Regions from separate parts of the Pseudomonas spartinae genome, predicted to be linked through region 3. Evidence: riboswitches for the same ligand, from Rfam matches in the RefSeq annotation. Region 3 holds a riboswitch; each other region holds the start of a gene.
The links. Region 3 has a riboswitch for cobalamin ahead of ACN8M7_RS16100 (energy-coupling factor ABC transporter permease). Riboswitches for the same ligand answer to the same signal wherever they lie in the genome.
Positions count from the first base shown of each region.

Region 1: it holds a riboswitch for cobalamin, as region 3 does, so the genes downstream of both, ACN8M7_RS06690 (TonB-dependent receptor) here and ACN8M7_RS16100 (energy-coupling factor ABC transporter permease) in region 3, are expected to answer to the same signal.
Region 2: it holds a riboswitch for cobalamin, as region 3 does, so the genes downstream of both, cobG (precorrin-3B synthase) here and ACN8M7_RS16100 (energy-coupling factor ABC transporter permease) in region 3, are expected to answer to the same signal.

Region 1 covers NZ_CBDAMB010000002.1:615,665-625,672, forward strand. Annotated here, with positions in the region: gene ACN8M7_RS06680 (C4-dicarboxylate transporter DctA) at 1-320, opposite strand, end outside; gene ACN8M7_RS06685 ((2Fe-2S) ferredoxin domain-containing protein) at 682-1,380, shown strand; cobalamin riboswitch at 1,483-1,676, shown strand; gene ACN8M7_RS06690 (TonB-dependent receptor) at 2,022-4,118, shown strand; gene ACN8M7_RS06695 (ABC transporter ATP-binding protein) at 4,261-5,019, shown strand; gene ACN8M7_RS06700 (ABC transporter substrate-binding protein) at 5,019-5,990, shown strand; gene ACN8M7_RS06705 (FecCD family ABC transporter permease) at 5,987-6,994, shown strand; gene bufA2 (BufA2 family periplasmic bufferin-type metallophore) at 7,110-7,364, shown strand; gene bufB (MNIO family bufferin maturase) at 7,421-8,260, shown strand; gene ACN8M7_RS06720 (HvfC/BufC N-terminal domain-containing protein) at 8,257-9,060, shown strand; gene cfaB (C17 cyclopropane fatty acid synthase CfaB) at 9,187-10,008, shown strand, end outside.
Region 2 covers NZ_CBDAMB010000002.1:603,420-613,427, forward strand. Annotated here, with positions in the region: gene ACN8M7_RS06625 (GlxA family transcriptional regulator) at 71-1,054, shown strand; gene ACN8M7_RS06630 (LysE family translocator) at 1,063-1,668, opposite strand; gene ACN8M7_RS06635 (AraC family transcriptional regulator) at 1,748-2,587, opposite strand; gene cobJ (precorrin-3B C(17)-methyltransferase) at 2,779-4,434, opposite strand; gene ACN8M7_RS06645 (precorrin-2 C(20)-methyltransferase) at 4,657-5,400, opposite strand; gene ACN8M7_RS06650 (precorrin-8X methylmutase) at 5,397-6,023, opposite strand; gene cobG (precorrin-3B synthase) at 6,016-7,329, opposite strand; cobalamin riboswitch at 7,427-7,616, opposite strand; gene cbiE (precorrin-6y C5,15-methyltransferase (decarboxylating) subunit CbiE) at 7,673-8,875, shown strand; gene ACN8M7_RS06665 (cobalt-precorrin-6A reductase) at 8,872-9,591, shown strand; gene ACN8M7_RS06670 (GntR family transcriptional regulator) at 9,614-10,008, opposite strand, start outside.
Region 3 covers NZ_CBDAMB010000007.1:64,290-74,297, forward strand. Annotated here, with positions in the region: gene ACN8M7_RS16085 (hybrid sensor histidine kinase/response regulator) at 1-2,336, shown strand, start outside; gene ACN8M7_RS16090 (TetR/AcrR family transcriptional regulator) at 2,455-3,096, shown strand; gene ACN8M7_RS16095 (acyl-CoA dehydrogenase family protein) at 3,093-4,742, shown strand; cobalamin riboswitch at 4,795-4,997, shown strand; gene ACN8M7_RS16100 (energy-coupling factor ABC transporter permease) at 5,050-5,730, shown strand; gene ACN8M7_RS16105 (hypothetical protein) at 5,740-6,468, opposite strand; gene amn (AMP nucleosidase) at 6,536-8,068, shown strand; gene ACN8M7_RS16115 (hypothetical protein) at 8,178-8,987, shown strand; gene ACN8M7_RS16120 (threonine dehydratase) at 8,990-9,961, opposite strand.

The sequences.
Region 1 (10,008 bases), on a different contig from region 3:
TAGGCCACCACCAGGCCGAGAAGCAGGGCGAAGGTGGTCAGCACCTCGAAGTAGATCACCGATTTCAGGCCGATGCGGCCCACCTTCTTCAGGTCACCGGCGCCGGAAATGCCGCTGACCACCACGCAGAAGACGATCAGTGCGATCAGCATCTTGATCAGCTTGATGAAGCCATCGCCAAGGGGTTTCAGCTGGGTGGATAGTTCGGGCAGGCTGAGGCCGCATATCACGCCGAGCACCAGGCCTATCACGACTTGCAGGAATAGCGAGCGGGGGAGCAGTTTGCTGAACATCGTCGAGGTCTCCGTTCGGCGCGTCATCCATGCCCTCACGGAGGCCCAGAAGCGAACGCCAGATTGTTTTTATGGTCTTACCGGTCTGACCAGTTCAGGCTAAGCGCAAATTTTCCAACCGACAAGCCCCCCGTCTGGCGCGTCACGCCGACCTGGCGTTGGCCAGATCCGGCGAAATGCCCGCAACAGAGCGTGTGAGTGCAGCTGAAAGACCGCTGGTCAGGGGATTTCAAGCGGCGCTGGCCGTGCTGCAGCTTGGGCCATGGCGAGGCGCGGTTACCCTGCGAAAGCGTTGCGATGACCGGTCAGACCGGATAGCGGAGTCGACGCGTGGAATGCGCTCATCGCGCCGAAGCGGCTAGACTGCCGGCCCGTTCTGGAGACCGTCATGAGCCAAGCCCCCTACGCCCGCATCCTGTTCATCGGCCCCGGCCTTGGTCGTGGTGCTGCAGCTGAGCGCCTACAGCAGCGGATCGAGACGCTGCTGGGCGAGGCGCATCTGCATGACAGTGAGCAGGAGAGTGTCTGGCAGGCCATCGATGAGGCGCCGCGCCCGTTGCTGGTGGTCGATCTGGAACCGCGTGCCGATGCTGCGCACCGTGATTGGCTGCGCGAGCGCATTGCCGAGCGTGGCGACGGGACGCAGGTGTTCGTGGTTTGCACGGCGCTGGAGGACACCTGGCTCGATGGTCTGGGCGCACTGTTGGCGCATCGCAAAGCGCATCTGCCCTGCAGTGACGTGCCGCCCGTGCCGGAACACCACGCCTGGTCGCAGATTCCGCCGCACGCGCAGCGCCTGCTGCTGTGCAACGGCCCGCGCTGCACGCGCAAGGGTGCGCTGGGCCTGTGGAAAACCCTGCGCCAGCGGCTCAAGGCCGCCGGTAAGCTGGAGTGTGAGGGGGGCGTGCACATCACCCGCAGCCAGTGCCAGTTCCCCTGCGATCTGGGGCCGACCGCGAGCCTTTATCCACAGGGCGAGTGGTATGGCATCCAGGATGAAGCGGCGGTGATCCGCCTGGTCGACGAGCGCCTGGTGGCGGGTAAGGCGCTGCCGGAGTTGCGTATCGACGAGCAGGGCAACCGTTAGCAACTCGGATTACGCCTGTGGCAAATCCAGGCTACGAGCAATCGCCGCTAAAGCGCCTCCCACAATTGCCCATGCGCCTTGACTTGAGCGGGGTCGGATGGTCATATCCGCCCCGCTTCAGGTGTCTCACGCCGCCGCGCGTGAGGTGAAACGGGAAGTCGGTTGAAGTCCGACGCTGCCCCCGCAACGGTACGCGAGCGACCGCATCGAAACGCCACTGTGCGCCACGCGCATGGGAAGGCGATGCGTTCATGACCCTCGCAAGCCCGGAGACCGGCCTGGAGTCGTTATTGTCTGGCAACCCGCGGTGGGCGGGCGTTGACTCCAGTAGGGTGCCTCGTGCCCCTGTCTGCTGTTGCGCATTTCCATCGGATTGCCGTGCCTTTTCTCTTTGCGATGGAAGCAATATGGCGCGCCATTTCCGCTACAAGAACCTCACTTCTGCATGCCTGAAAGAAGGGTCAGAGCCCGACTCCGGCTATCTGCGAAACAGAATAATGTTATGTTATAACTATAACATTATCGCACCAGGCCCAGGCCCTGAACGGTCGCTACTGACCGCTGCAAAGCCCGATTGCAAAGCCTCGCAGCGACTCGATGAGCCCCGTCAAAGCCCCGGAATTCTTCACGTGCAGCACCTCATGCGTTTCTGTTCTCTGCCTTTGGCATTGTTGGCTGGCGGTACCGCCATGGCCGATGACTCCGCTGTCGATCTCCCTGCTGTCACCGTCCAGGCGCAAGCCTCGGAGGAGGGCGAGACGACCTTGCACACGCCGACCACGGCAGGCTCGCGCCTCGATCTGTCGGCCCTGCAAACTCCGGCCAGCAGCACCAGCCTGAGCGGCACCACAGTGCGTGAGCGCAACAACCGCAGCGTGCAGGACGCGGTGACCCGCACCCCAGGCATCAGCACCATCGGCACGCCGGGTAACGGCGGCACCGCATTGTCGGCGCGCGGCTTCACCGGCCACTCGGCGACCATGCAGCTGTATGACGGCACTCGCCAGTACGTGGGTGCCGGCACCGTGACCTTTCCGGTGGACACCTGGTCGGTGGCGCGCATCGACGTGCTGCGCGGTCCTGCCTCGGTGCTCTACGGCGAAGGCGCCACCGGTGCGGTGATCAACGTGGTGCCGAAGAAGCCGTTTGCCGGCGAGATCCAGAATCACCTGCGCCTGGGCTATGGCAGCGACGACCGCCGCCAGGCTGCGCTGGACAGCGGCGGTTCGCTGAGCGACGCATTGAGCTATCGCTTCACCCTCAACCAGCAGGCCAGCAACGGCTGGGTCGATCGTGGCGATTCCGACAGCCTGGCGCTGAGTGCCGCGCTGCGCTGGGATGCCAGCGATGACCTGAGCTTCACCCTGTCCCATGATCAGGGCGAGCAGAGCCCGGAGCGCTACCTCGGTACGCCGCTGGTCGATGGCAAGTTCCGCGAAGGCATTCGGGATCGCAACTACAACGTCGCCAACGCCGACATCCACTACAACGACCAGATCACCCGCCTGGTGACCGACTGGCGCATTAGCGACGCGCTGAGCGCCAGCAACCAGCTCTACTACATCAAGACCCAGCGCTACTGGCGCAACAGCGAGGCCTATCGCTGGCAGCCGGGCGATACGGTCGAGCGCAGCGAGTTCTACCGGATCAAACACACCCAGGAGCAGGTCGGCGACCGTCAGACCTTCACCCTGGAGCATCCGCTGTTCGGTCTCGATAGCCGCACGGTGGTGGGCGTGGATTACAACCGCATCCACTTCGCCCGTCAGCACGATTTCGCCAGCAGTTTCAGCGACAGCGTGCCGCTGGCCGGTTCCGGCGGCGGTCAGTACCAGAGTACCGACCCGCTCGGCTACGGTCCGCGTGAACGCAACCTGGCCCGGCAATTCTCGCTGTTCGCCGAGAACCGCACGCAACTGACCGAGCGTCTGTCGCTGGTCACCGGCGTGCGCCGCGATCAGGTGCACATCGACCGCAGCAACCTGGTCGATGACAGCCGCGTCGACCGCAGCCTTACGGGCGACAACTGGCGCGCCGGCCTGGTCTTCGCCCTCACCCCGGAGCTGTCGCTGTATGGCCAGTACGCCACCAGCACCGAAGGGGTGAGCAACCTGCTGACCCTCAACCCGACTCAGCAGCAGTTCGACCTGAGTGAAGCCAAGCAGACCGAGATCGGCCTCAAGCAGCTGTTCTGGGGCGGGCAGGGCGAGTGGACGCTGGCCGCCTATCACATCGTCAAGAACAAGCTGCTCAGTCGCGCCACGCCAACTGCGCCCACCGAGCAGATCGGCCAGCAATCCTCGGATGGCCTGGAAGCCAGTCTGGAGCTGGCGCTGGGTCGTGGCTGGCAGGTCTCGGCCAACGCCGCCTTCGTCCGGGCCGAGTACGACGACTTCGTCGAAGGCGGTGGTGACCGCAGCGGCAATCGTCCGAGCAATGTGCCCAAACGCACCGCCAACCTGTGGCTGAACAAGGATTTTGGCAGGGGCGTGGAGGCTGGCATCGGTGCGCGCTATGTCGATGCCCGCTATGTGAATACGGCCAACACCGCCGAGGTGCCGGGTTACACCGTGGTCGATGCGAATATCGCCTGGCAGGTGCTGTCGGACGTGCGCCTGGGCCTGGAGTTGAATAACCTGTTCGACCGCCAGTACGCCACCAGCGCCAGCAGCGACGGCGAGCAGTGGTACCTGGGCGCGCCGCGTTCGCTGTTCGTCAGCGCGGATTACCGCTTTTGAAGCATCTGAGCTGCGCCGCGTGGGTTACTTGCGCGCGGCAATCGGTCAATGGAGTGTTCCCGTGTCAGTGAGCCTTGCCTCGGGCTGGCCAGCCAGTCCGTCGTCGACGCCCAGCCACCGTAGCGCGGCGCCTGAGCCGCGCCTGCGCATCCGTGACCTGGGCTGGTCGCCGGATGGCCAGCGCGTCTTGCTCGACGCCATCGACCTGGAGATCGGTGACGGCGAGCTGCTCGGTTTGATCGGCCCCAACGGCAGCGGCAAGACCAGCCTGCTGCGCTGCGCCTATCGCTTCCAGCGCCCCTGCAGTGGCAGTGTCGAGCTGGGCGGCGAAGCGCTGTGGCAGCGCCCGCCGCGCTGGAGCGCGCAGCGCGTGGCGGTGGTGCTGCAGGAATTCCCGCAGGACTTCGGCCTGCGCGTGCACGAGGTGGCGGCCATGGGCCGCACGCCGCACAAGGGCCTGTTCGATGGCGACGATGGCGAGGATCAACGCCTGGTCATTGAGGCGCTGGCGCGGGTGGGCTTGAGCGAGCGCGCGCAGCAGGCCTTCGCCCAGCTGTCCGGTGGCGAGAAGCAGCGCGCCTTGCTCGCCCGCGCCCTGGTGCAGCAGCCGCAACTGTTGATTCTCGACGAGCCGACCAACCACCTCGATCCGCGCTACCAGATCGAACTGCTGCGGCAGATCAAATCGCTGGGCCTGGCGACGCTGGCCAGCTTCCACGACCTCAACCTGGCGGCGGCCTTCTGCGACCGCCTCTGCGTGATCGACCAGGGCCGCCTGGTGGCCGTCGGTACGCCCGCCGAAGTGCTGACTGCCGAGCTGCTGCAACAGGTGTTCGGGGTGCAGGCACTGGTCGACACCCATCCACTGGCGGGTTATCCGCGTATTACCTGGATCCTTTGATGAGCCTGTGCCATTCGCGGCTGAAGCCGCTCCTACCCATGCTTTTGCTCTCGGCGCTGTTTTCGGCCAGCCCCGCCTGGGCGGTGACGGTCACCAGTTGCGACCGCCAGGTGACCGTCGAGCAGCCGCCGCAGCGCGCGGTCAGCCATGACGTGAACATGACCGCCATGCTCCTGGCGCTGGGCCTGAAAGAGCGTATGGCCGGCTACACCGGCGTCAGCGGCTGGAAGACCCTCGATCCGAGCATGCGTGAGCAGCTGGGCGGTCTGCCCGAGCTGGCGGCGCGCTACCCGTCGCTGGAGAACCTGCTGGGCGCCGGTACCGACTTCGTCTTCGCCGGCTGGAACTACGGCATGCGCATCGGCGGCGAGATCACGCCGGCCAGCCTGGAGCGCTTCGGCATTCCTGTGTACGAGCTGAGCGAGTCCTGCGCGCATGTCATGCCGGGCCGCGTCGCCAGCCTCGATGATGTCTATACCGATCTGCGCAACCTGGGCCGCATCTTCGCCGTCGAGGATCGCGCCGACGCGCTGGTGCAGGGCATGCAGGCGCGGGTCGCGGCGGTGCAGGCGCGCCTGGGCGAGCAACCGTCGCGGCCACGGGTGTTCGTCTACGACAGCGGCGAAGACCTGCCTTTCAGTGCCGGTCGGCAGGGCATGCCGCAACCGCTGATCGAGGCGGCCGGCGGGCGCAACGTCACGGACGGTGTGGCCGGCAGCTGGATCAAGGTGGGCTGGGAGTCGGTGGTCGAGGAAGATCCCGAGGTCATCCTGATCGTCGACTACGGCGAGCGCACGGCGGCGCAGAAGCGTGACTTCCTCCTCCAGCATCCGGCGCTGCAGGGTGTCACCGCAATCCGCGAGCAGCGCTTCGTGGTGCTGCCCTACCTGGCGGTCACCCCGAGCCTGGACAACGCCGCCGCCATCGAGACGCTGGCCGCCGCGCTGCACCCCGAGGCCTTCGCCCGGTGAGTCGCTATCGCCTGTTGCTGCTTGGGCTGGCCGTGCTGCTGGCGCTGTCCTGCGCCTGGTCGCTGGGTTTCGGTGCGGCGCAGGTGCCGCTCGAACGCGTGCTGGCGATCCTCGGCCAACACCTGTTCGGCATGGTGCCCGAGACGACGCCGAGCGCCGGTCAGGACAGTATCGTCTGGCAACTGCGCGCGCCACGGGTGCTGCTCGGCGCGTTGGTCGGCGCCGGGCTGGCGCTGGTCGGTACGGCGCTGCAGGCGGTGACGCGCAACCCGCTGGCCGACCCGCATCTGCTCGGCGTCAGCTCCGGCGCGGCCTTCGGTGCGGTGATCGTGGTGCTCTATCTGGGGGAATTCGCCGGCCTGCTCAGCCTGCCGCTGGCGGCCTTCGTCGGTGCGCTGGCGAGCATGCTGCTGGTGCTGGCCATCGCCAGCCGGGGCGGGCGGCTGGAGAGCGACCGCCTGCTGCTGGCCGGGGTGGCGGTGTCTTTCGTGATGATGGCGGCGAGCAATCTGCTGCTGTACCTGGGCAACCCGCACGCCGCCAGCTCGGTACTGTTCTGGATGCTCGGCGGCCTTGGCCTGGCGCGCTGGGAGCTGCTCTGGCTGCCGTCGCTGTGCCTGGCGCTGGCCATGACGTTGTTGCTGGGCCTGGGCCGCGCGCTGAACGCGCTGATGGCCGGCGAGCAGAGCGCGGTCAGCCTTGGCCTGGAGCCTCGGCGGGTGCGCCTGCTGGTGTTCGTGGTGGCGTCCTTGCTCACCGGCGTGCTGGTGTCGCTGTCCGGGGCCATCGGTTTCGTCGGCCTGATGCTGCCGCACGTGGCGCGCTTTCTGGTCGGTGCCGAGCACCGCCGCGTGTTGCCGGTGGCGGCGCTGCTCGGGGCCCTGTTCCTGGTCTGGGTCGACGTCGCCGCGCGCACCTGGCTGGCGCCGCAGGACCTGCCCATCGGTATCGTCACTGCCGCCATCGGCGGGGTGTTCTTCGTCGCGTTGCTGCGGCGCCGCTGAGTCGATATTTTTTTTTCAGTCCGGTTGTAACGCCCGTTCACCTCGTCGCTCTAGTTCAATGCCGGCACGCAAAACACCTTAGCCCGGCTAACCCAGATCACCCGAGGATACGCACATGACCATGAAATCCACCGCTGCTGGTGCCGCCATCGCTTTCGCTGCCGCTGCCATGTTCGCTGGCATGTCCGGCACTGTCGTCGCCGCCGAAGAAGCCCAGGTGCATTGCTACGGCGTTACATCCTGCAAAGGCCAGAACGACTGCAAGACCGCCGAGAACAGCTGCAAAGGTCAGGCTGTCTGCAAGGGCCACGGCTTCAAGGCCATGACCAAGGCCGAGTGCGATGCAGCAGGCGGTACTGTCGGCGAGTAATCGAGCCGGGGCAGCCGCCTGGCGGTTGCCCCGCATCAGCGAGCGAGGCGCGAGCGATGAATGCTCAACGCGGCAATCTGGGTTTCGGCCTGGGTTTGCGCAGTACCTACTACCAGGCCATTCTCGAACAGCAGCCGGCGATCGACTGGTTCGAGATCGTCTCGGAAAATTATCTGGTAGCGGGCGGCAAGGCCCTCTACTTCCTCGATGCCATCGGCGAACAATACCCGCTGGTGATGCATGGCGTGTCGCTGTCGATTGGCGGCCCGCATGAGCTGGACCGCGACTACCTGCGCCAGCTCAAGCAACTGGCCGAGCGCGTCCAGCCGGCGTGGATCTCCGATCACCTGTGCTGGAGCCAGGGCAATGCCCATCAGCTGCATGACCTGTTGCCGCTGCCCTACACCGAGGAGAGCCTGCAGCACGTGGCCGCGCGGGTGCGCCAGGTGCAGGACGTGATCGAGCGACCGCTGGTGCTGGAAAACGTCTCCAGCTATCTGCGTTGCGCCGATGATCAGTTCAGCGAATGGCAGTTCCTCGCCGCGCTCAGCGAACTGAGCGGCTGCGAGCTGTTGCTGGACGTCAACAATGTCTACGTCAGTGCACGCAACCATGATTTCGATGCCTGGACCTTTATCAGCAGCCTGCCCAGGCAGCGCATCCGTCAGCTGCATCTGGCCGGCCACAGCGATTACGGCAGCTACCTGATCGACACTCATGATCAGCCAGTCAGCGACCCGGTCTGGCAGCTCTATCAACGTACGCTGCAGCACCTTGGGCCGGTGTCTACGCTGCTCGAACGCGATGATCATTTCCCCGACCTGGATGTGCTGCTCGACGAGCTGAATAGCGCGCGCCGGTTTGCCGCCCAAGCGCTGCAAGGAACCGCCCGATGAGCCTGAGAGACTGGCAGGCGCAGGTGCAGGCCTACCTGCTGAACCCCGATGCCCAGCCCAGCCCGGCTCTGCGAGCCAGCCTGCTGGGCAGCGCCGCGCTGAGTGTCGAACAGGGTCTGGCGATTTACCACAACGCCTACCGCGCACGCTTGCTGGAAGCCTTGCGTGGCGACTATCCGGCAGTGCATGGCTGGCTGGGTGACGAGGAATTCGACGCCCTGGCGCTGGCCTACATCGACGCACACCCCTCGCAGCACTTCAGCCTGCGCTGGCTCGGCGCCGAGCTGGCGGCGTTCATCGATGGTCATCTGATTCCTGCGCAGGCCGCGCCGCTCAGCGAGCTGGCGCGGCTGGAGTGGGCCTTCACCCTGGCCTTCGATGCGCCCGAGGGCCAGCCGCTGAGCCTGGCGCAGATGGCCGAACTGCCCGCCGAGGCGTGGCCGAATCTGCAGGTGCGCCTGCTACCGAGTGTGCAGTGGCTGGTGTGCCGGCATAACAGCCTGGCGCTCTGGCGTGCCTGCAAGGAGCAGGACGACTTCCCCGGCAGCCAGCCGCTGGGGCAGGCGCAGACCTGCCTGATCTGGCGCGAGCATCTGATCACCCGCTATCGCAGTCTGGCCGCCGACGAAGCGGCGGCGTTGCAGGGCATGGCCGTGCAGGGCTGGTGCTTTGCCGAGTTGTGCGCAGAACTGGCGCATCTGGGCGAACAGGCGCCGGTTCAGGCCGTGAGCTGGTTGCGTCAGTGGCTGGCTGACGGCCTGTTGCAGCGGGTCGATGGCGTTCACCCTGACGCCGGCTGACGCACTTCACAGCGCATCCAGGCGCGCCCGCGCTACCCCCTCACCGCTAGTCGCCAGAATCGAACTTGGGCACATTGTTCCGGTCATCCGCTTGAAGTTCGTTTCACCTGACCAGGAGGGATGACCATGCGCGCGCAACTGCCTACTGCACTTCGTGACCTGCAGCTACCGCTGCGCCTGAAACTGTGGGACGGCAAGCAGCTCGATCTGGGGCCGCAACCGCGCGTGACGCTGGTGGTGAAGGACCCCAGCCTGGTCACCCAACTGGCTCACCCCAGCCTGGATGCACTGGGTGCCGCCTATGTCGAAGGCCGCGTCGATCTGGAAGGCCCCATCGAGGCCGCCATCGAAGTGGGCGATGCGCTGAGCACCGCGCTGCTGGGCGACGAGTCCGCGCCCTCGGAGCCTTACAGCGCGCACGACAAGCGCAGCGACGCCGAGGCGATCAGTTACCACTATGACCTGTCCAACGAGTTCTACCGGCTGTGGCTGGATCGCGACATGGTTTACTCCTGCGCCTATTTCGAAAATGGAAAGGAAACCCTGGATCAGGCCCAGCAGGCGAAGATGCGCCACCTGTGCCGCAAGCTGCGCCTGCAGCCTGGCGACAGGCTGCTCGACGTCGGTTGCGGCTGGGGCGGCCTGGCGCGTTTCGCCGCGCGCGAGTTCGACGTCGAGGTCTACGGCATCACCCTCAGCCAGGCGCAGCTGGAGCTGGGACTGCAGTGTGTGGCCGAAGAGGATCTGGAAGCGCACGTGACCCTGGAGTTGCTCGACTACCGCGATCTGCCGCAGGACGGCCGCTTCGACAAGGTGGTCAGCGTCGGCATGTTCGAGCACGTTGGCCACGCCAACCTGGCGCTTTATTGCCAGCGCCTGTTCGGCGCGGCCAGGCCCGGTGGCCTGGTGCTGAACCACGGCATCACCTCGCGCTTCACCGATGGCCGC
Region 2 (10,008 bases), on a different contig from region 3:
CAGTCTAGTCAGCGGCAGGTGCGGTAATGAGGTAGATTCTGGTCATCTAACGGTTGATTCTGGACAGTGCATGACCGAGAACCCTGATCTGCGTTTTCTGCTGCTGCCGCTGCCGGAGTTCGCCTTGCTGCCGTTTGGCGGTTTTCTCGACAAGCTGCGCTTCAGCGCCGATGACGAGGATTACAGCCGCCAGCGCTACTGCGCCTGGACCATCCTCGGCCTGCAGGCGGGGCATGTGTCGTCGAGTAGCGGTGCGGCGTTGCGCATCGAGGCCACGGTCGATCAGCTCGAACTGGCCGAGCATGATTACCTGGTGCTGTTCGGCGGGCGCAACGCGCAGGCCACTGCCGCGCTGGCGCCGGCGTATCAGTCGTTGCTGCGCCGCGCCGCCCGTGCTGGAGTGAAACTGGTGGCGATCGACAACGCCAGTTTTCTGCTCGCCGCCTGCGGGCTGCTCGACGGCCACCGGGTGGCGGTGCACTGGCGCCATGAGGCGGAGTTTCGCGCCAGCTTCCCGCACCTGCGCCTGGCCCGCGAGCGTCTGTACTGTGTGGATGGTGCGCGGATTTCCTGCGCTGGCGGCACGGCGGCCATCGACCTGGCGGTGGAGCTGCTGGCTCAAGGCAGTGGCCGGGCGCGGGCGCTCAAAGGCCTGGCCGACATGCTGGTGGACGAGACACGCAGCGGCCAGCACGCGCTGCGTTCGTTGCACACTGCACCGAGCGGTGAGCGGCATGTCGACCGCGCGATCGCCCTGATGCGCCACGGCCTGGCCAGTGCCGCCGGCATCGAGCAACTGGCGGCCAGCGTCGGTATCAGCCGGCGTCAGCTCGACCGCCTGTTCCACGCCAGCCAGGGCATGAGCGCACGCGAATACTGGAACGAACTGCGCCTGCAGCACGTGCGTTGGCGCCTGCTCAATTCCAGCCACAGCCTGGCGCAGATCGCCGACGAAATCGGGGTCGGCGACACCAGCCATCTGGGCAAGCTGTTCCGTCAGCGTTTCGGTACCACGCCTGGGGCGATGCGCCGTCAAGCCAAACCCACGGCGTAGCCGCGGCTTCAGCCGCGAAGCTGGGACAGCAGCGGCAGCCACACCGAGGCCAGTAGCAACAGGGCCATGCAGCGGTTGAATAGCCGCAACCTGGCCGGTTGCCGCAACAGGCGAGCGCTGCCGATACCGAGCAGGCCCCAGGCCAGCAGGCAGGGCGTGGACACCAGCAAAAACAGCGCCGCGTAGCTCGCCACGGCGGTGAACGAAGCCTGGCCGCCGAGGAAGATCGCGGTGACCGAGACGCTCATCAGCCAGGTCTTGGGGTTGATCAGTTGCAGGCCGGCGCCCTGGACGAAGCCCTGGCGCCGGTCGATGGCGCGTTCGTCGGCACTGGCGCTGTCGGCGCGCAGCAGCTTGCAGGCCATCCAGCTGATCCAGGCCGCGCCAGCCCAGGCCATCGCCGTCTGCAGCAGCGGCGCGCGGGCCAGCAGTTCACCGAGGCCCAGGCCGACCACCAGCAGCATCAGACTGGCGCCGAGGCTGGCACCGACGGCGATGGACAACGCAATGGACAGGCCGAAACGGGCGGCGCTGCCGAGGATCAGCAGGTTGGTCGGGCCGGGGGTGATCGACGCCGCCGAGGCGAACAGGATGAAGGGCAGCCACTGGTTCATGGCAAAGCCCGGTGGGCAGTGAAGGGCATGGGCTATCGCTCCATATCGAGGGCATGGGGCGATTGTCCGGCGGGCTGATTCAGCGGTCTTGAAGCTTTGTGCAGAGGTTGCGGTAGGCGCCCGGGGTGACGCCATTGGCGCGGCGGAACCAGCGGCCCAGGTGGCTCTGGTCGGCAAAACCGAGGTCGCTGGCGACATCCGCCGGCGTCGTGCCAAGGGCCAGCAAACGCCGGGCGCGCACCAGGCGCAGCTGGATCAGGTAGCCGTGCGGGGCGATGCCGAAGGCGGCCTTGAAGGCGCGGCTGAGGCGAAAACGGTCGACGCCGCACACCCGCGCCAGCTCGTCGAGGCCGATGTTCTCGTGAAAGTGTGCATGCAGGTAGTCACGGGCACGCAGGGCCACGCTGGGTATCTGCGGGTTGCCCGGCAGTTGCTGGCGCCAGTGCAGGCTGCGCGAGATGCGCTCCAGCAGCGCGTCCAGCGCCGCGTCGCGCACCATGCGCGGCTCGCCATCGCTCAATGTCTGCAAGGCGTTGGCGATGCACGGCAGCAGGCCGGGGTCGTCCGGCTGAGTGCGCGGTACGCCCGGCAGGCAGTCGCCAGGCGCCTGCTCGAACAGCGCCGGCAACGCGCGTTGCAGCCAGGCGGGTTCGAGATAGAGGGTGGAGTAGGTGAAGCCGCCTGGCGTCGGCGCATGGCCGTCATGGATGTCGCCGGGTTCGAGAAAGAAGGTCTGCCCCGGCACGCTGCTGAACAGCGCGCGACGGCAATGGAACTGTTGCACGCCCTGTTCGGTGAAGCCGATCAGGTAACTGTCGTGCCAATGCGGATCGTAGGCGTGGCCCTCGAAATGCGCACGGATCACCTCGATGCCGGTGTCGGCGTCCTGCTTGAGGTCGACCCATGACTGCGCGTTCATCGCCTGGCCCGCGGTGGAAAGTGGAACGCCTGAGCTTACCCCCTTTGCCGGGTATGCCTAGAACGTTTGTGCAGAGGGCTGGGGCTGTGGATAAAACCAAGCGCCCCGATCCGCAGGAGCGGCTTCAGCCGCGAAATTCGCGGATAAATCCGCTCCTGCAAACGCTTGGCAATCCTGCTGCGAGCGATGCTCTAGTCGGCCTGCGCGGGATACCAACGCGGCGTGTAGACCCACTCGCTGCCGTCGGCACGCGGGAAGCGGCGGGTCTGGCTGGAGCCGATGATCACCAGGGTGCGCATGTCGACCATCTCCGGGGTCAGCTCGCCCAGGGTGAGGCTGCGCAGCGCTTCGGCAGGGCGGCCAATATCGCGGCCAAGCACCACCAGCGTCTCGGGCGTACGGTGCTGGCGCAGCAAGTCGAGCGCGCGGCCAAGTTGCCAGGGGCGGGACTTGGAGATCGGGTTGTAGAAGGCCATGGCCAGATCCGCTGCGGCGGCATGTTCCAGGCGCTTCTCGATCACCGCCCAGGGCTTGAGGTTGTCGGACAGGGAGATCAGGCAGAAGTCGTGGCCCAGCGGTGCGCCAGCCTTGGCGGCTGTGGCCAGTGCGGCGGAAACGCCCGGCAGTACTTCCAGCTCGACGCCGTGCCAGGCCTCGTTCTGCGGGCTTTCCAGCGCCTCCATCACCGCCGCGGCCATGGCGAACACGCCAGGGTCGCCCGAGGAGATCATCACCACCCGGCGTCCGCTGGCGGCCAGTTCGAAGGCGTGGGCAGCGCGCTGCAGCTCTTCGCGGTTGTCGCTGGGGTGCAGGCACTGGTCGGCGCGTAGCGGGCCGGCCATCTTCACGTAGGTGTCGTAGCCGAGCAGGTCCTCGGCCTCGTCGAGGGCGCGGCGCACGGCGGGGGTCATGTGCTCGGCGGCGCCAGGGCCGAGGCCGACCACGCTGAGGCGGCCACGGCGCTGGCCGAGGCGCTCGATATCCAGAGGCTGTTCGCTCAACAGCAGGCGCAGGCCGTCACCGCTGTGCAGTTCGGCCGGTAGCTCGGCGCTGCTGTGGATAAAGCGCAGCGGCAGCTTCAGCTCAACTGCAGCGGCGTGCAACTCCGCGTTGGCCATCCAGGCTTTGTCCGCGAGCAGGCAGGCCAGCGCTTGCGGTGCAAGATTGGCAGCGCTCAGCGCCTGTTGCAGGCGCGCAGGCAGGTCGGCGCCGGGGCGTTCGATCAGGGCGGCGGCGCAGCGCGGGTGGATCAGCAGTTCGTCGGGTTGCGCCGGGCGCGCCTGCGCGGTGATGTGGATAACCCGGCTGGCGGCGTTATCCACAGGCAGTTGCGCGTTCTCCAGCCAGGGTGCCTGGCCTTCGATGCGTACCGTTTCGCCGCCGAGCAGGTCGCTGACGAAGCGCTTGCCCTGCTGCAGGTCGGCCAGGGCGTAGCCGGCCGGCGGCTCCAGCAGGCAGGTACCGAAGCGCAACTCGCCGCTGGTGGTGATGGCGGGTGTGACGCCCAGGTGTGCAGCGATTTCGCGGGCCAGGCGGTTGACCCCGGCCAGGCCGCCGAGCAGCGGCACCACAGCGCTGCCGTCTTCGGCCAGGGCCAGTACCGGTGGCTCGGCGCCTTTTTCCGCCAGCAGTGCGGCGAGGCTGCGGATGACGATGCCGGCAGCGCACAGCACGACAAGCGGTTGGCCTGCGCGGTATAGCGCGCGCAGGTGCTCGCCGAACTCCTCGTAGTGACGCTCGGCGCCATCGGCGCGCCCGCGCAGGCCGTGGATCACAGCCTGTGGATAAAGCGCCTTGAGGCGTTGTGCAGTGGCCAGTGCGCTGGCGCCGAGGATGACGATGTTCATGCGGTAAATCCTGTAGCCCCGATGCAATCCGGGGAATGGGGCGCGATCCGTGGGAGGCGCTTCAGCGGCGACTGTCGCCTCCAATGATGCCCCCGCAATGATTGCGTAGGGCGCGTGGTGACGGGGTTTCATTCACCCGGTGAGCTGTAGGAGCGGCTGGGCGGTATTCCGCTTCAGCCGCGAAAGCGCTTCGCGGCTGAAGCCGCTCCCACAAGGAACCAATCACCCCCGCCACTTCTGGCCGGGCACCAGAATCATGGAAAAGTACGGCGAATCCATCGGCTCCACTTCGTCCAGCGCCACGATCTTCTGGCTGGCCATGGTCGCGCGTTCGACGTAGTGGGCGCGGTCGTCCAGGCCGAGCTTGCGCAGCACCCGGCGCACCTTGTCGAAGTTGCGCCCGAGCTTCATCACCACGGCCGCTTCGGCGTCGCGCAGACGCTGTTCCAGCTCGTCTTCCGGCAGCACGCCGGAGAGCACGCTCAAGGATTGATTGCGATACACCAGCGGCGTGCCGAGCACCGAGGCGCAGCCGAGCATGGAGCACACGCCGGGCACCACCTCCACTTCGTAGCGGTCGGCCAGGCGGTCGTGCAGGTACATGTAGGAGCCATAGAAGAATGGGTCGCCCTCGCAGATCACCGCCACATCCTGGCCGGCCTCGAGCAACTGGGCGATCTGCTGCGCGCAGGTGTCGTAGAAGTCGGCGATCACATCTTCGTAGGACAGCGGCGGGGCGAGCTTCTCGGTGGTCACCGGGTAGACCAGCGGCAGGCGCTGCTGGGCATCGCTCAGGTGCGCTTCGATGATGCCGAAGGCATTGCCGCCATGGCCGGCGTTGTGTTTCGCCTTGGCCACGAAGTAGGCCACCACCGGGGCGCCTTTGAGCAGGCGCAGGGCCTTGAGGGTGAGCAGCTCGGGGTCACCGGGACCGACGCCGAGGCCAAGCAGACGACCGGCCATCATTCCACCTCCGAAGCCAGGGCGTTGACCGCGGCCACCGCCATGGCGCTGCCGCCACGACGGCCCCGCACGATCACGTAGGGCACGCCACGGCTGTCTGCGGCCAGGGCGTCCTTGGACTCGGCGGCGCCGATAAAGCCCACCGGCATGCCGATGATCAGCGCCGGTTTGGGCGCGCCGGCGTCGAGCATTTCCAGCAGGTAGAACAGCGCGGTGGGCGCGTTGCCGATCACCACCACGCTGCCTTCCAGGTGTTCGCGCCAGTGCTCCAGGGCTACCGCCGAGCGGGTGTTGCCGACCTCACGGGCCAGCTCCGGCACGCCGGCATCGTGCAGGGTGCAGATCACCTGGTTGCCTGCCGGCAGGCGCGGACGGGTGATGCCTTCGGCGACCATGCGCGCATCGCAGAGGATCGGCGCGCCGGCCAGCAGGGCCGCGCGGCCGACGGCGCCGGCACCGGCGGAGAAGCGCAGGTCCTCGACCACGTCGACCATGCCGCAGGCGTGGATCACCCGCACGGCGAGTTTTTCCAGATCGGCGGGGATGCCGTCGAGGTTGGCCTCGGCGCGGATGGTGGCGAAGGAGCGGCGGTAGATTTCCTGGCCGTCGCGGATGTAATCAAGCATCGGAGGTTCCTGCGGGGTGTTGGCGGGCGAACCAGGCGCCGGCCTCGTCGATGGTCATGGCGGGCGCCAGCAGACGGCCGAAACCGGGCGCCTCGGGCGTGCGTTGGTAGAGCTGGTAGTGATCGGGTGTGCTGGCCAGCAGGGTGTAGGGCTGCACGCGCGCGCTGGCGCAACTGCGCGGGCAGGCGCTGAGGTGCACCTGCGGGCGCGCGCCGTTCTCGCGCAGGCGCTCGGCCAGGTGCAGGGCGTGGTGTTTGCTGTCGGCCAGGCCGCGCGCGCAGGCCGCCGAGCCGGTGCAGGCGACCAGGCCAAGCAGCGGTTCGTCGGTTTGGGTCAGCAGCCCTAGATCCTCTAGGGCGTTCAGTAATTCGCTGGATTTGGCCTCGGGCACATTGCCCAGCAGCACGCCTTGCCAGGGCGTCAGGCGCAGTTCGCCGTCGCCGTGGTGTTCGCTGAGCCCGGCCAGCGCCAACAGCTGTTCGGCGTGCAGGCGGCCCAGTCGAGCGCCGGCCGCCAACATGCACAGGCCCTGCTGCGCCTGTGGATAAACCCCCGCCGGCGCACGTGCGGTGCTCTCGGCCGGCTGCCAGTTGGCCGGGGCCGCTTGCAGCGCAAAGCTCAGGCGCGCCTGCAGGCGTTGCAGCAGCTCGGCGGCCGGGATCTGCGCCAGCAGTTGGCGCATGCGCGATTGCTCGGGCGTGGCCAGTTCGAGGAACAACAGCAGGAGTTGGCGCACCAGCTCGACGGCCTGCGTCACCTCGATTCGCGCCAGTGGGGCGTCATTCGGGCAGCCGGCCAGGCCCAGCAGCAGGTGCTGGTCGTCCTCGGCAAGCAGCCACAGGTCGTGGGGGTGTTCGCGCATCGCCAGGGCTTCGCCGCCGTCCAGTTGCAGGGCGAACTTGGGCGACAGCGCATACAGCGCCGGAGTGTCCTGCAGCAGGTCGAGCAACTGGCTGGCCAGCGCACGCACGTCCATGCGCGCCTGCGGGTCGAGGCCGGCGGCGGGGCTGAGCATCAGGTTGCGTACGTCATCGGCGGCGGCCACACGCGGGCCGAGGCCGGCGCCGAGCAGGGCGTCGATCAGCGGGCTTTCCTGCCCGGGCAGGACGCCACGAATCTGCAGGTTGCTGCGGTTGGTCAGCTCCAGCACGCCGCCGGTATGACGTCGCGCAGCCTCGGCAATCACCCGCGCCTGCGCGCTACGCAGTACGCCGCCGGGCAGTTTGACTCGGCAGATGCCGCCGTCCAGCGCGGGCACGATGCGCAGCAGGCCGGGGCAGGCGGATGGGCGAACGGACGTGGGCAAAGGGTCACCTGTGGATAACGACGCGGCGACCGAACCAGCGGAATCAACCTGCAGGAAGACTCCATGGCATCGGTACACCCCGCCCGATGTTGGCACTCGCGACCAGCGTTCGTCGGCAGGTCTCCTGGCTGACAGGTCATGATCCGCTGCGCCTTCCCGGTTACCCAGTGGCCGATGGCATTGGACTCGCTGCTTACAGTTGCGGGGGCAGCTCGGTGGCGATCGATGATCGCTCCGGATTCCCTCTTAGGCCCGATTCATGGGGCACCGACGAAGGCTGTATTATGCCCGCTTTGCCCGGAGCGCGGACAGGCGCTCCGTCGGGCCTGTGCGAGGACATTGGATGAAACCCTGGTTGACCCTGGTCGGCATCGGCGAAGACGGTTACCCCGGCCTGGGCAAGGCGGCGCGCCGCGCCCTGCTGGCGGCCACGCGCATCGTCGGCGCGCCGCGCCAGCTGGCGCTGCTGCCGCCGTGCATCAGCGGCGAGCGGGAAACCTGGCCCAGCCCCTTCGACCTTGGGCCGTTGCTGGCAAAGCGCGGCGAGGCGGTGTGCGTGCTGGCCAGTGGCGACCCGATGTTCTATGGCGTCGGCGCCAGCCTGGCGCGCCAGGTGCCGGCCGACGAACTGCTGGTATTGCCGGCGCCGTCCTCGGTGTCGCTGGCGGCGGCGCGCCTGGGCTGGCCGCTGCAGGAGGCGGAGGTGGTGTCCTTGGTCGGTCGGCCGTTGGCCACGCTCAACGGCAAGCTGTTCCCCGGCATGCGCCTGCTGGTATTGAGTGCCGATGGCGATACGCCCGCACAGGTGGCTGAAGTCTTGCGTGCGCGTGGTTTCGGCGCCAGCCGCCTGACTCTGCTGGAGCATCTCGGCGGGCCACAAGAGCGTCGCCTCGATGGCCTGGCCGCGAACTGGGACCTGCCGCGCGCAGCCGACCTCAACCTGCTGGCCGTGGAGTGCCTGGCCGACGCCGGAGCAATGCTGCTGCCGCCGACCTGCGGCCTGCCCGACGATGCCTACCGCCACGACGGCCAACTGACCAAGCGCGACGTACGCGCGGTGACCCTGGCGCGCCTGGCGCCGCTGCCCGGCGAGCTGCTGTGGGATGTCGGCGCCGGTTGCGGCTCCATCGGCATCGAGTGGATGCGCGCACACCCGGCTTGTCGCGCCATCGCCATCGAGGCCAACGATGGGCGCCAGGCGCATATTCGCCATAACCGCGATGCTCTCGGCGTGCCCGCCCTGCAACTGGTCGCCGGGCATGCGCCCGAGGCGCTGGCCGGGCTGCCGGCGCCGGACGCCATCTTCATCGGCGGCGGCGTCACCGTGCCGGGTGTGCTGGAGGCCTGTTGGGCTGCGCTCAAACCCGGTGGGCGCCTGCTGGCCAATGCCGTGACCCTGCAGAGCGAGGCGGCGCTGGTGAGTTTCCGCGAGCAGCAGGGCGGCGAGCTGTTGCGTCTGAGCGTGGCCCAGGCGCAGCCGCTGGGCGGCTTCGACACCTGGCGCGCGGCGCTGCCGATCACCCTGCTGGCGGTGCGCAAGGCATGACGGCGCGCATCCTCCTGCTTGGCGGTACCACCGAGGCACTGCGCCTGGCGCGGCGCCTGGGGCCGGAGACGGTGTACAGCCTGGCTGGTCTCGGGCGGGTGCCGGATGATCTGCCGTGCCGCGTGCGCGTCGGTGGCTTCGGTGGTGCCGAGGGCATGGCGGCGTTTATTGCCGCTGAAGGCATCGAGTTGCTGCTGGACCTGACCCACCCCTACGCCGCGCAGATCAGCCACAACGCCGCCCGCGCTGCCGAGATCACTGGCGTGCCGTGCTGGGCGCTGCGGCGCACGGGCTGGCAGCCTGGCCCCGGTGATGATTGGCGTGAGGTGGATGGCTGGGATGAACTGACCCGCGCGCTGGCGCCGTTCAACAGGCCGTTCTTCACCTCCGGGCGCGAACCGCTGGCGCACCTGCAGGAGATTCCCGCGCACCAGCACTGGACGGTGCGTTGCCTGCAGGCCGAGGCGGCGCCGCCCCGCGCCGAGGTGATCGGCGCGCGCGGGCCGTTCGCGCTGGACGAGGAGCGGGCGCTGTTCGCGCGCATCCGCTGCGATGTGCTGATCAGCAAGAACAGCGGCAGCGCTTCCACCGAGCCCAAGCTGCAGGTGGCCCGTGAGCTTGGATTGCCGGTGTTGCTGCTGCGCCGTCCCGCCTTGCCGACAGTGGCGCAGGAGTTTGGCGAGCTGGAGGCGCTGTGCCAGGCGCTTCAGTGCTGACGCTGAACGTGTCCGGGTGAAATCAGCTCAGGTGCCCGACTTTGAACGCTGCGTGCAGGTCGACCGTCGGCGTGGGGGCGAAGCACTGCCTGTCGAATATGCCGTTGAGATGCTTGACCAGCACCTGCCCGGCGAGGGCGCTGTCACCCGCTTGCAGAGCGGCGATCAGCGCCAGGTGTTCCTCGCAGGTGCGTGCCGAATACACCGGGCTGCGGCTCAGGGCGATATTCAGCGCGGCGCGCGACAGCAAGCCGCGAAGAAACTCCAGTAGCAGCGTGTTGCCGGCGAGCTCCGCCAGCCTCAGGTGAAACTCGCCGGCCTGCTCGATCAGGCCGGCGCCATCGCCACTGGCCAGGCAGGCGCGCTGGTTCTCCACCAGGCTGTGCAGCTCGTGCAGGCGTGCGTCCGCCGGACGCG
Region 3 (10,008 bases):
AGACGCGTGCGCTGCCGCTGGGACAGAGCATGTACGTGTTCGAGGACGTGCGTGGCGACGCCAGCATCGACGATATCGCCTCGCCGGCCGTGCAAGGCAGCTTCCGTCTGCATGACAAGCCGGTGCTCAATGCCGGCTATTCGCGCTCGGTATTCTGGCTGCGCCTGGACCTGCATTACCTGCCTCACAAGGCGCGGGGCGCGCGCAACTGGTTGCTGGAACTGGCCTATCCGCCGCTCGATCACCTGGAACTGTATCTGCCGGATGAGACGGGCGGCTTCGCCCTGGCTCAACGCACTGGCGATGCGTTGCCGTTCGACAGCCGGCAGATCCGCCAGAACAACTACCTCTTCGAGTTGAGCCTCGAGCCTAACCAGGAAAAACGCATCTACCTGCGCCTGGAGAGCCAGGGCTCGATCCAGGCGCCGCTGACCCTCTGGGCACCCAATGCCTTTCTGGAAGAGCAGCCGGGGCGCATCTACGTGCTCGGTATCATCTACGGCGTGTTGCTGGTGATGCTGTTCTATAACCTGTTCATCTTTCTCAGCGTCCGCGACACCAGTTACCTCTATTACATTCTCTATATCGCCTCGTTCGGCCTCTATCAGATCTCGGTCAACGGTGCCGGCATCGAGTATTTCTGGCCCGACAACCCCTGGTGGGCCAACGCCGCGACTCCTTTCCTGATCGGTTCGGCGGCGCTGTTCGGCTGTCAGTTCGCGCGCAGCTTCCTGCACACCTCGGAGCACAGTCCCTGGGTCGACCGCCTGTTGCTGCTGCTGATGGCTTGTGGCGCCGGGGTCATGATCCTGGCGCTGTGCCTCAGTTACGCGACGGCGCTGCGCCTGGCGACCTACCTGGCCCTGCTGTTCACCGTGGTGATCTTCGCCGCCGGCATCCTCGCCTGGCTGCGCGGCATGCGTGTGGCGCGCTACTTCATCTTCGCCTGGAGCGCCTTTCTCATCGGTGGCATCGTCAACACCCTGATGGTGCTGGGCTATCTGCCCAACGTCTTTTTCACCATGTATGCCAGCCAGATCGGTTCGGCGCTGGAAGTGGGCCTGCTGTCGCTGGCACTGGCCGATCGCATCAACGCAATGAAGGAAGAGCGCACGCGCATCCTGCAGGAAGCCGGCCGCAAGCTCGAAGCGTTGAACCAGGAACTGGCCGACAGCAACCGGTTCAAGGACGAGTTCCTCGCCACCGTCACCCACGAGTTGCGCACGCCGATGAATGGCGTGATCGGCTCGCTGGAGCTGATGCAGACGGTGAAGATGGACATCGAGCTGGAGCAGTACCAGAAGACCGCGGCGGCGTCCGCACGCGACATGATGCGCATGGTCAACGACATCCTCGCCCTGACCGAACTGCAGGCCGGCAAGCTCTACCCGCGGCGTGAGGCGTTCAGCCTGCGCGGGTTGTTCGACGGCCTGCGCGCCCAGTACGCGCCGCGTGCGGAAGAGAAGGGGCTGACCTTCACCCTGGAACTGGATGACCACCTGCCCGATACCCTGGAGGGCGACGCGGCCAAACTGGCTCAGGCCCTGGGTTACTTGCTGGACAACGCCATCAAGTTCACCAGCGACGGTGGCGTGGTTCTGCAGGTCGGCCGTGCCGGCAGCGTGGGCAGCAGTCTGCCGCTGAGCGTGGTGGTCAGCGACAGCGGGATCGGTTTCACCCATGAGGGCGACCTGTATCAGCGTTTCCATCAGCTCGACGGCTCCATGACCCGCAAGTACGGCGGCCTCGGCATCGGCCTGGCGATTTGTCGACAGCTGGTCGACCTGCTCGGCGGCAGCCTCAGTCACGAGTCACAGCCTGGCGTCGGTAGCCGCTTTCGCCTCAACGTGCCGCTGACCCTGCCGGAGCAGCAGGCGGCGCCGGCTGCGCGTCCGCCGCGCGCACCGACTGGCACGGTGCAGCGCCAGGCGCAGCAGTGCACGGTGCTGATCGTCGAGGACAACGCGATCAACCAGCTGGTGACCCGTGGCATGTTGCTCAAGCTCGGCTACCGGGTGCGCACCGCCGACAACGGTGCCGAGGCGCTGGAGCTGCTGCGCGGCGAAACCGTCGACGCCGTGCTGCTGGACTGCCAGATGCCGGTGATGGACGGCTTCGCCACCTGCCGGGCGATCCGTGCGCTGCCTGGTTGCGTCGAGTTACCGGTGCTGGCGATCACGGCGCATAGCCACAGCGGCGACCGTGAGCGCTGCCTGGCCGCAGGCATGAGCGATTACCTGGCCAAACCGGTGAAGTTCGAGGAGCTGCGCATCCTCCTGCATGAATGGGTGCTGTGCCATGCCGCTACGGTTTCCGGCGGTTCCGCGCCGGCCTGAGCGGCGGCCTGCTCCAGCTCGTCTGCTTCCCGATTCAGCGGCAGGTTTGGCCGGATAGCCTCTTTAGCCATGGTCTGAATCCTGATTCACTGCATACATGTGAATCAGGATTCAGACCATGGCTTATCGCATCACTGAAGCTCGACTCGACCGCGATCATGCGCAGCGCCAGCGCATCCTCGATTGTGCCTTGCTGCGGGTGGCCGCGGGTGGTTTCGCCGCCCTGACCATGCAGGCACTGGCCGATGATGTCGGTATCGCCACCGGCAGTCTGTACCGGCACTTTCGCAGCAAGGGCGAACTGGCCGCCGAAGTCTTCGCCGCTGCCAGCCAGCGAGAGGTCAACGCCCTGGCTGCCGCCTTTCGTGGTCCGGGGCGTGCCAGCGAGCGCCTGCGCATCGGTCTGGAACAGTTCGCCGCCCGCGCCTGGCACAGCCGCCGCCTGGCCTTCGCGCTGATCGCCGAGCCGGTCGATCCGGAGGTCGACGAGCAGCGCCTGCTCTATCGCGAAGCCTACGCCGAGCTGTTCATCGATTTGCTGGAGGAGGGCGCCGCTGCCGGCGAGTTTCGCCTCGAGCAGATCGGTCTTACGGCGGCCTGCCTGGTCGGTGCGATTGCCGAGGCGCTGGTCGGCCCCCTGTCGCCACCTGCCCGCGCCGCTCGCGAAGCGGGTAGGCCCACCCTGGAGCTGGCGCAGGTCAGCGCCAGCCTTGCCACCTTCTGCCTGCGCGCCGTCGGCGCCGAGGAGCTCACGCGATGAACCACAGCCTGAATGCCGAAACCCACGAGGTGTTCAACCAGGTGCCGAGCCTGGACGGTGCCAACCTGTATCGCCTCGACCTGCCCTTGCAGGAGTGGACTCGTCGTTACGACGGCGGCTGGGCCTACGAGCGCCTGAGCGCCTATGGCGCGCTGACCGGCGGCGCCCTGATGCAGGCCGGCTTTCTCGCCAACGAGAACAAGCCGGTGTTCAAGAGCCATGATCGTTACGGCAATCGCATTGACCTGGTGGAGTTTCACCCGGCCTATCACGAGCTGATGCGCACGGCGGTCGAGCATGGCTTGCCGTCGCTGCCCTGGACCGATCCGCGCGCCGGTGCGCATGTCGCCCGCGCCGGCCTGACCTACCTGCACAGCCAGGCCGAGGCGGCCAGCGGCTGCCCGCTGACCATGACCTTCGCTGCGGTGCCAGCCATTCGCTTGCAGCCCAACGTGGCCGAGCAATGGCTGCCGAAGATCCTCTCCACCGAGTACGACCCGCGCAACCTGCCGATGGAGCAGAAGGCCGGCGTCACCATCGGCATGGCCATGACCGAGAAGCAGGGCGGCACCGACGTGCGCGCCAACACCACCCGCGCCTATCCCATCGGCTTGGGCGGGCCGGGGCAGGGCTACGAACTGGTCGGCCACAAGTGGTTCTGCTCGGCGCCGATGTGCGACGCCTTCCTCACCCTGGCCCACACCGACAGGGGCCTGTCGTGCTTCCTGTTGCCGCGTCACCGCCCGGACGGCACGCGCAACCAGTTCTACATCCAGCGTCTGAAGAACAAACTGGGCAACTGGGCCAATGCCTCCAGCGAGGTGGAATACCGTGGCGCCTTCGCCTGGATGCTCGGCGAGGAAGGGCGTGGCGTGCCGACCATCATCGAGATGGTGGCCATGACCCGCTTCGACTGCATGGTCGGCTCCAGCAGCCTGATGCGCCAGGCACTGACCCAGGCCGCGCACCACTGCGCGCATCGCCTGGTGGGCGGCAAGCTGCTCGCCGACCAGCCGCTGATGCAGAACGTGCTGGCCGACCTGGCGCTGGAGAGCGAGGCCGCGCTGGCGCTGTGCATGCGCATGGGCCGTGCGCTCGACCACGCGCATGACGCGCAGGAAGACAAGTTCGCTCGCCTGGTCACCGCCGTGGGCAAGTACTGGATCTGCAAGCGCGCCCCGGAAATGATCTATGAGGCCAGCGAGTGCATGGGCGGCGCCGGTTACGTCGAAGAAACCATCCTGCCGCGTCTGTATCGCGAAGCGCCGGTCAACTCGATCTGGGAAGGTTCGGGCAACGTGCAGTGTCTGGACGTGCTGCGCGCGCTGTCCAAGGAGCCGGGCGTGCTCGACGCGCTGTTCGCCGAACTGGGTGATGGCCACGGCGATGCTCGCCTGAAGGCGCATATCCAGCGCTTGCAGGCCGATTTTGCCGACACCGCCGACATCCAGTACCGCGCTCGCCAACTCACCGAAGACATGGCCGTGGCGCTGCAGGCCAAGCTGCTGCTGGAGGCGGGCAACAGCGTGGTGAGCGATGCCTTTATCGCCAGCCGCCTGGAAGGGCGTGGCCGGGTCTACGGCACCTTGCCGCGTGGTGTCGACGTCGAGGCGCTGTTGGCGCGCAGTGCGCCCCACCTGGCCTGAGCGAGTGCCGAGGGCGGATTGCCTGGCGCGCTGTTTTTTAGCCGGGCAGGCGAGTAATCTTGCGGCCGATGGTTCTGCGTGCACGCCTGTGACGCGGATGAAAAGGGAACAGGGTGCGGCGAATCTCGCCAATGCCCTGGCTGCCCCCGCAACTGTAAGCGGCGAACGATGCCCTCATGCCACTGACTTCGGTCGGGAAGGCGGGCGAAGTGCCAAGCCGTGAGCCAGGAGACCTGCCATCGACAACGGGCGTTTTGCCTACCCTTCATCCGAATCGTCGCGCGGTGGGCGCGGCAAAGGAACTCGCATGCATATCGAACCGGGCGTCGTCGAAGGCGCCAAGATCCTGCTCAGCTACGCAACGGCCGTCACCGCTTTCGGCCTGACCGCCAAACTCGCCCTGGACAGCGTCCGCAACAATGGCGGCGTCGCCGCCCTGGCGCTGCGCAGTCTGCTGACCACCGCTCTGGTGTTCTGCTTCTTCGAGGTGTTTCCGCATCATGCGGTGGGCGTTTCCGAGGTACACCTGATCCTCGGCTCCACGCTGCTGCTGCTGTTCGGCGCCGGTGCCACGGCCATCGGCCTGGCCGCGGGGCTGTTGCTGCAGGGCTTGCTGTTCGCCCAGTTCGACCTGCCGCAGTACGGCATGAACGTCACCACGCTGTTGATCCCGCTGTGGGGCATCAGCCTGCTGGCCAAACGCATCGTCGCGCCGGGCACCGCCTACGTCGATCTTTCCTACAAGCAGGCGCTGGCGCTGTCGACTGCCTATCAGGGCGGCATCGTTGCCTGGGTCGCGTTCTGGGCCTTCTACGGTCACGGTTTCTCCAGCGAGAACCTGGCGGCAGTGGGCAGCTTTGGTCTGGCCTACATGAGCGTGATCCTGATCGAGCCACTGGTCGACCTGGGCGTGCTGGCCGCTGCCAAGGCCATGTCGCGTTTCAGCCAGGGGCCGCTGTTCAACGTGCGCCTGCACCAGGCGGCCTGACCCCGCCGCTCAGCGGCGGCGCTGCCAGATCATCTTGCCGGTATTGCTCTCGGTGACCAGGTACTGGTCACTGAAGCGGTAGTAGGCGGCGGGTTGATAGTCGGCGGCGCCTGCCAGGCGCACCATCAGCATGCCGTCCTGGCTGCGCCAGTGGCCGCTGTACTGCACTTCGCCCGGGCTGTCGTAGCTCCAGTCGCTGCCGCCGCCAGCAGAGCGGCTCCACTGGGTGACGCTGCCGTCGGCGTTCAGCTGCAGGGTCATCAGGGTGTTGAACGAGGCAAAGTTGGCACCGCCGCTGTTGATGATCTTCTCGTGCACCCAGGTGCCGACCAGCGCCGGGTCCTGCGCGCCGGCAGCGGACGGCGTCGCCGCCGTTGCTGCGGCTTCGCGTTTGAACAGCGCCTGGCGTTCCAGCACCTCGCCGTTGCGAGGGTTGCGTGCGGCAATACTGGTATTGAGCATGGCATTGGCGTAGGTGGCGTTCATGTTGGCCAGCAGCAGGCCGGACTGGGGATCGCTGATCTCGGCACGCAACACCTGGCCGTCGTAACGCCCCCTGAGGTTCAGGCGCAGGGTGCGATTCTCCACGTACTGCCCTTCGACCTGTTCGCCCTGCTGGCGCAGGATCAGCTCGGTAGGCTGGCCATCGAGGGTGGCCCGGTAATGCCCATCGAGGTCTCCGGACCAGGCGCTGACGCATGAGGCGCTGGCCAACAGCAGAACGATTGCACGACGCATGAAGATGACCTCTGACAGTTTGATCCAAGACTAGTCGCTGCTAGTGAGGGGCGAGGGTTGTCGCGCTATGTTTTCCTCTCCGTATGCAGGCAAGATAGGCGCGTACGTTCAGTCAGGAATATGCACAGTGAAAGCCTGCTCAGATGATTTCATCATTGCCCACACCCCCGAAGAGGCAGTCGACCGCCTTGCCGCCCTGCACCAGGAAGCCACCGGTGCGTTGAGCCAGGCGCTCAAGCGTTACCTCAAGGAGCGTATCCGCCCGGATGCCAGCGAGCATTGCCTGTTCCGTTATCCCGAACTGCGCCTGACCTACCTGTGCCAGGGCGAGGTGCCGACCACCGTGCGCGCCTACGCCAAGGTGCAGATTCCGGGTACCTACGCGATCACCGTGACCCAGCCGGCAGCGTTTCGCAAATACCTGCTCGAGCAACTGCGCCCGCTGATGAGTGACTTCACCCTGCGTGTCGAGGTCGGTCGCAGCCAGCAGAACATTCCCTATCCCTACGTGGTCGAGGGCGGCGATGAACTGGCCGGCAGTGGCGTAACCGCCGCCGAACTGGCGCGGGTATTCCCCAGCACCGACCTGTCCGCCGCCACCGACGGTACCGCTGACGGCCTTTACGACTGGGAGAACATCGACCCGCTGCCGCTGGCGCTGTTCGACGCCGCGCGCACCGATTTTTCCCTCAAGCGCATCCAGCACTACACCGGCAGCGACTGGCATCACGTGCAGCCGTGGATCCTGCTGACCAACTACCACCGCTACGTTGACCAGTTCATTCGTCATGGTCTGGACATGCTGGTGGGCAACTCGCGCTTCACCCGCATGGTGCTGCCGGGCAACGTGGTGGTCGAGCGGGGCATGGCCGAAGGCGAGATGCAGGCCATCATCGAGAACGTGGTCTGGCACCGTTACCAGATGCCGGCCTACCACCTGCAGGCCGAGGACGGTCACGGCATCACCCTGGTCAATATCGGCGTCGGTCCGTCCAACGCCAAGAACATCACCGACCACCTGGCCGTGCTGCGTCCGCACTGCTGGCTGATGATCGGCCACTGCGGCGGCCTGCGTCAGTCGCAGACCATCGGCGACTACGTGCTGGCCCACGCCTACATGCGCCGTGACGGCATCCTTGACCGCGTGCTGCCACCGAACATTCCATTACCGGCGCTGGCCGAAGTGCAGCAAGCGCTGCAGGAGGCCGCCAAGCTGGTCACCGGCGAGCAGGGCGACGAGCTGAAGAAGCGCCTGCGCACCGGCACCGTGCTGACCTACGACGACCGCAACTGGGAGCTGCGCTGGGCCCAGGAGCGACCGCTGATCAACCTGTCGCGTGCGGTGGCGGTGGACATGGAGAGCGGCACCATCGCCGCCCAGGGCTATCGTCTGCGGGTGCCCTACGGCACGCTGCTGTGCGTGTCGGACAAGCCCCTGCACAGCGAGATCAAGCTGCCGGGCGCGGCCGGCGCCTTCTACGAGCGCGCTGTGACCCAGCACCTGCACATCGGCATCGCGGCGCTGGAGCTGATGCGCAGCCAGCTGAATTCGTTGCATTCGCGCAAGTTGCGCAGCTTCGACGAGCCGCCGTTTCGCTAGGGGGATGATCTGACGGCGTGGCCTGGCGCACAGTCCGGCCACGTCTGTGCGGCGTTCGTTCACGCTCGGGTTTAAACTCGCGCCGTCATGGACGAACGAGGCGATACGCATGGAACAGGCACGCTTGCTGCTCACGGCGTTGTGGGAACCCTTCAGCTTTTTCAGTCTTTTCCTCTACACCGGCCTGGCCCTCACGCTGGGTGCTGCGCTCGGCCTGCTGCTGGCCTTCAAGCTGCAGCGCCTGGGCTGTCTGGCGCGTAACAAGCGCTGGCACCACTGGCTGCTCAAACTCTACTTTCTGCTGCTGCCCCTGGCCGGAGGTTTTCTCGGTTTTCAGGGTGGGCTGCTGTACGGCAGCCAGCAGCAGATCAATCGCCATCTCGACAGCTATGCACCGGTGGTGCAGGAACTGGCCGATGGCATCTGGAGCGACTTCCAGGCTTACGTCGAGGCGCAGGGCCAGCAGGGCGCCCTGGCGGTGCGCGATGCCAGCGTGCAGGAGGTGCTCAACCAGCTGGCGCTGGACTACCTGCGCAGCGAGCGGCTAATGGAGGCCGAGGCGCGTGCCGAGGCCTCTACCGCCGAGCGCATTGCCTTCGACCTGTTCGACCGACTGCGCGCCAGCCTGCTGGGCAAGGCGCTGGGTGAGATGGCGGTGGAGAAAACCGCGCGCTACAGCGGGCTCAACGAGAAGGTGCTGACGCAGGTGCTGGATGCGCGTATCGAACAGCTCTTCCACGCCGAGTTCCTCTTGGGTCTGCTCAAGCGGCAGATCGGCCATGTATTCAAACCCTTCTATATCGCGCTGCTGATCCAGCTCGGCCTGCTGCTGAGCGTGATCGCGGCAGAGTGGGGCCTGTCGCGCTGGTTGCGGCAGATGCCCGCTCGCCTGCCTGCCGAGCCCCTTGCCATGGCCTGAGTTCAGGCGGCCGCCGGTGCCGCGTCGCTCAGCAGTTCGGCCAGCGCTGCGCGGTCGATATTGGCGCCGCTGAGCACCACGGCCACGCGCTGGCCGGCGTTGAGCTCGCGCTCCTGCAGCAGGGCGGCCAGCGCCGCTGCACCGGCGCCCTCGGCAAGATTGTGGCTGTCCTCGTGATAGCTGCGAATGGCGGCGCGGATCTCCTCGTCATCGACGCGCACGATGCGCGCGGCGCCAGCGCGGATCACGTCCAGCGCCAGTTGCTGCGGCTGGCGGCAGGCCATGCCGTCGGCCAGGGTGATGGCGCGTTCGGTTTCGATCAGGCGGCCCTGCTCGAAACTCTGTGCGTAGGCATCGGCACCGCTGGCGACCACGCCGACGATCTCGGTATCGAGGCCAAGCAGGTCACGGGTGCGGATCATCCCGCAGATGCCTGAGCCGAGGCCGATGGGCACGTACACCCGGTGCAGATTCGGCACCGCCTCCAGCAGTTCCAGGGCATAGGTGGCGACGCCGCGCACCAGATCTTCATGCAGGGATGGCACCCAGTGCAGGCCGTCACGGTCGGCCAGGCGCGCGGCCTCGGTGCGGGCTTCGTCGAAATCGCGACCATGTTCGATCACCTCGGCGCCGAGGGCGCGCATCGCCGCGTTCTTCTCGCGGGCGTTGCCATGTGGCACCAGAATACGGATCGCCAGCCCAGCCTGGCGCGCAGCCAGCGCCAGGCTCTGGCCGTGGTTGCCACGGGTGGCGGTGACCAGGCCGCGCACCTGTGGCTCGCGGCGTAGCAGGGCGTCGATATAGACCAGCCCGCCACGCACCTTGAAGGCGGCGGTGGGCGCGTGGTTCTCGTGCTTGACCCACAGCTCGCACCCCGTGCGCTCACTCAGCAGCGGCCAGTTCAGCTGCGGCGTGGGTGCCATATGGCGGTGAACCAGTTGTGCGCTCTGGCGCAGTTGGGCGAGGTCGAACATGACGGATGCTCCGGGTGGCGTTGACCCCGATGCTAGTGCGGCGCATT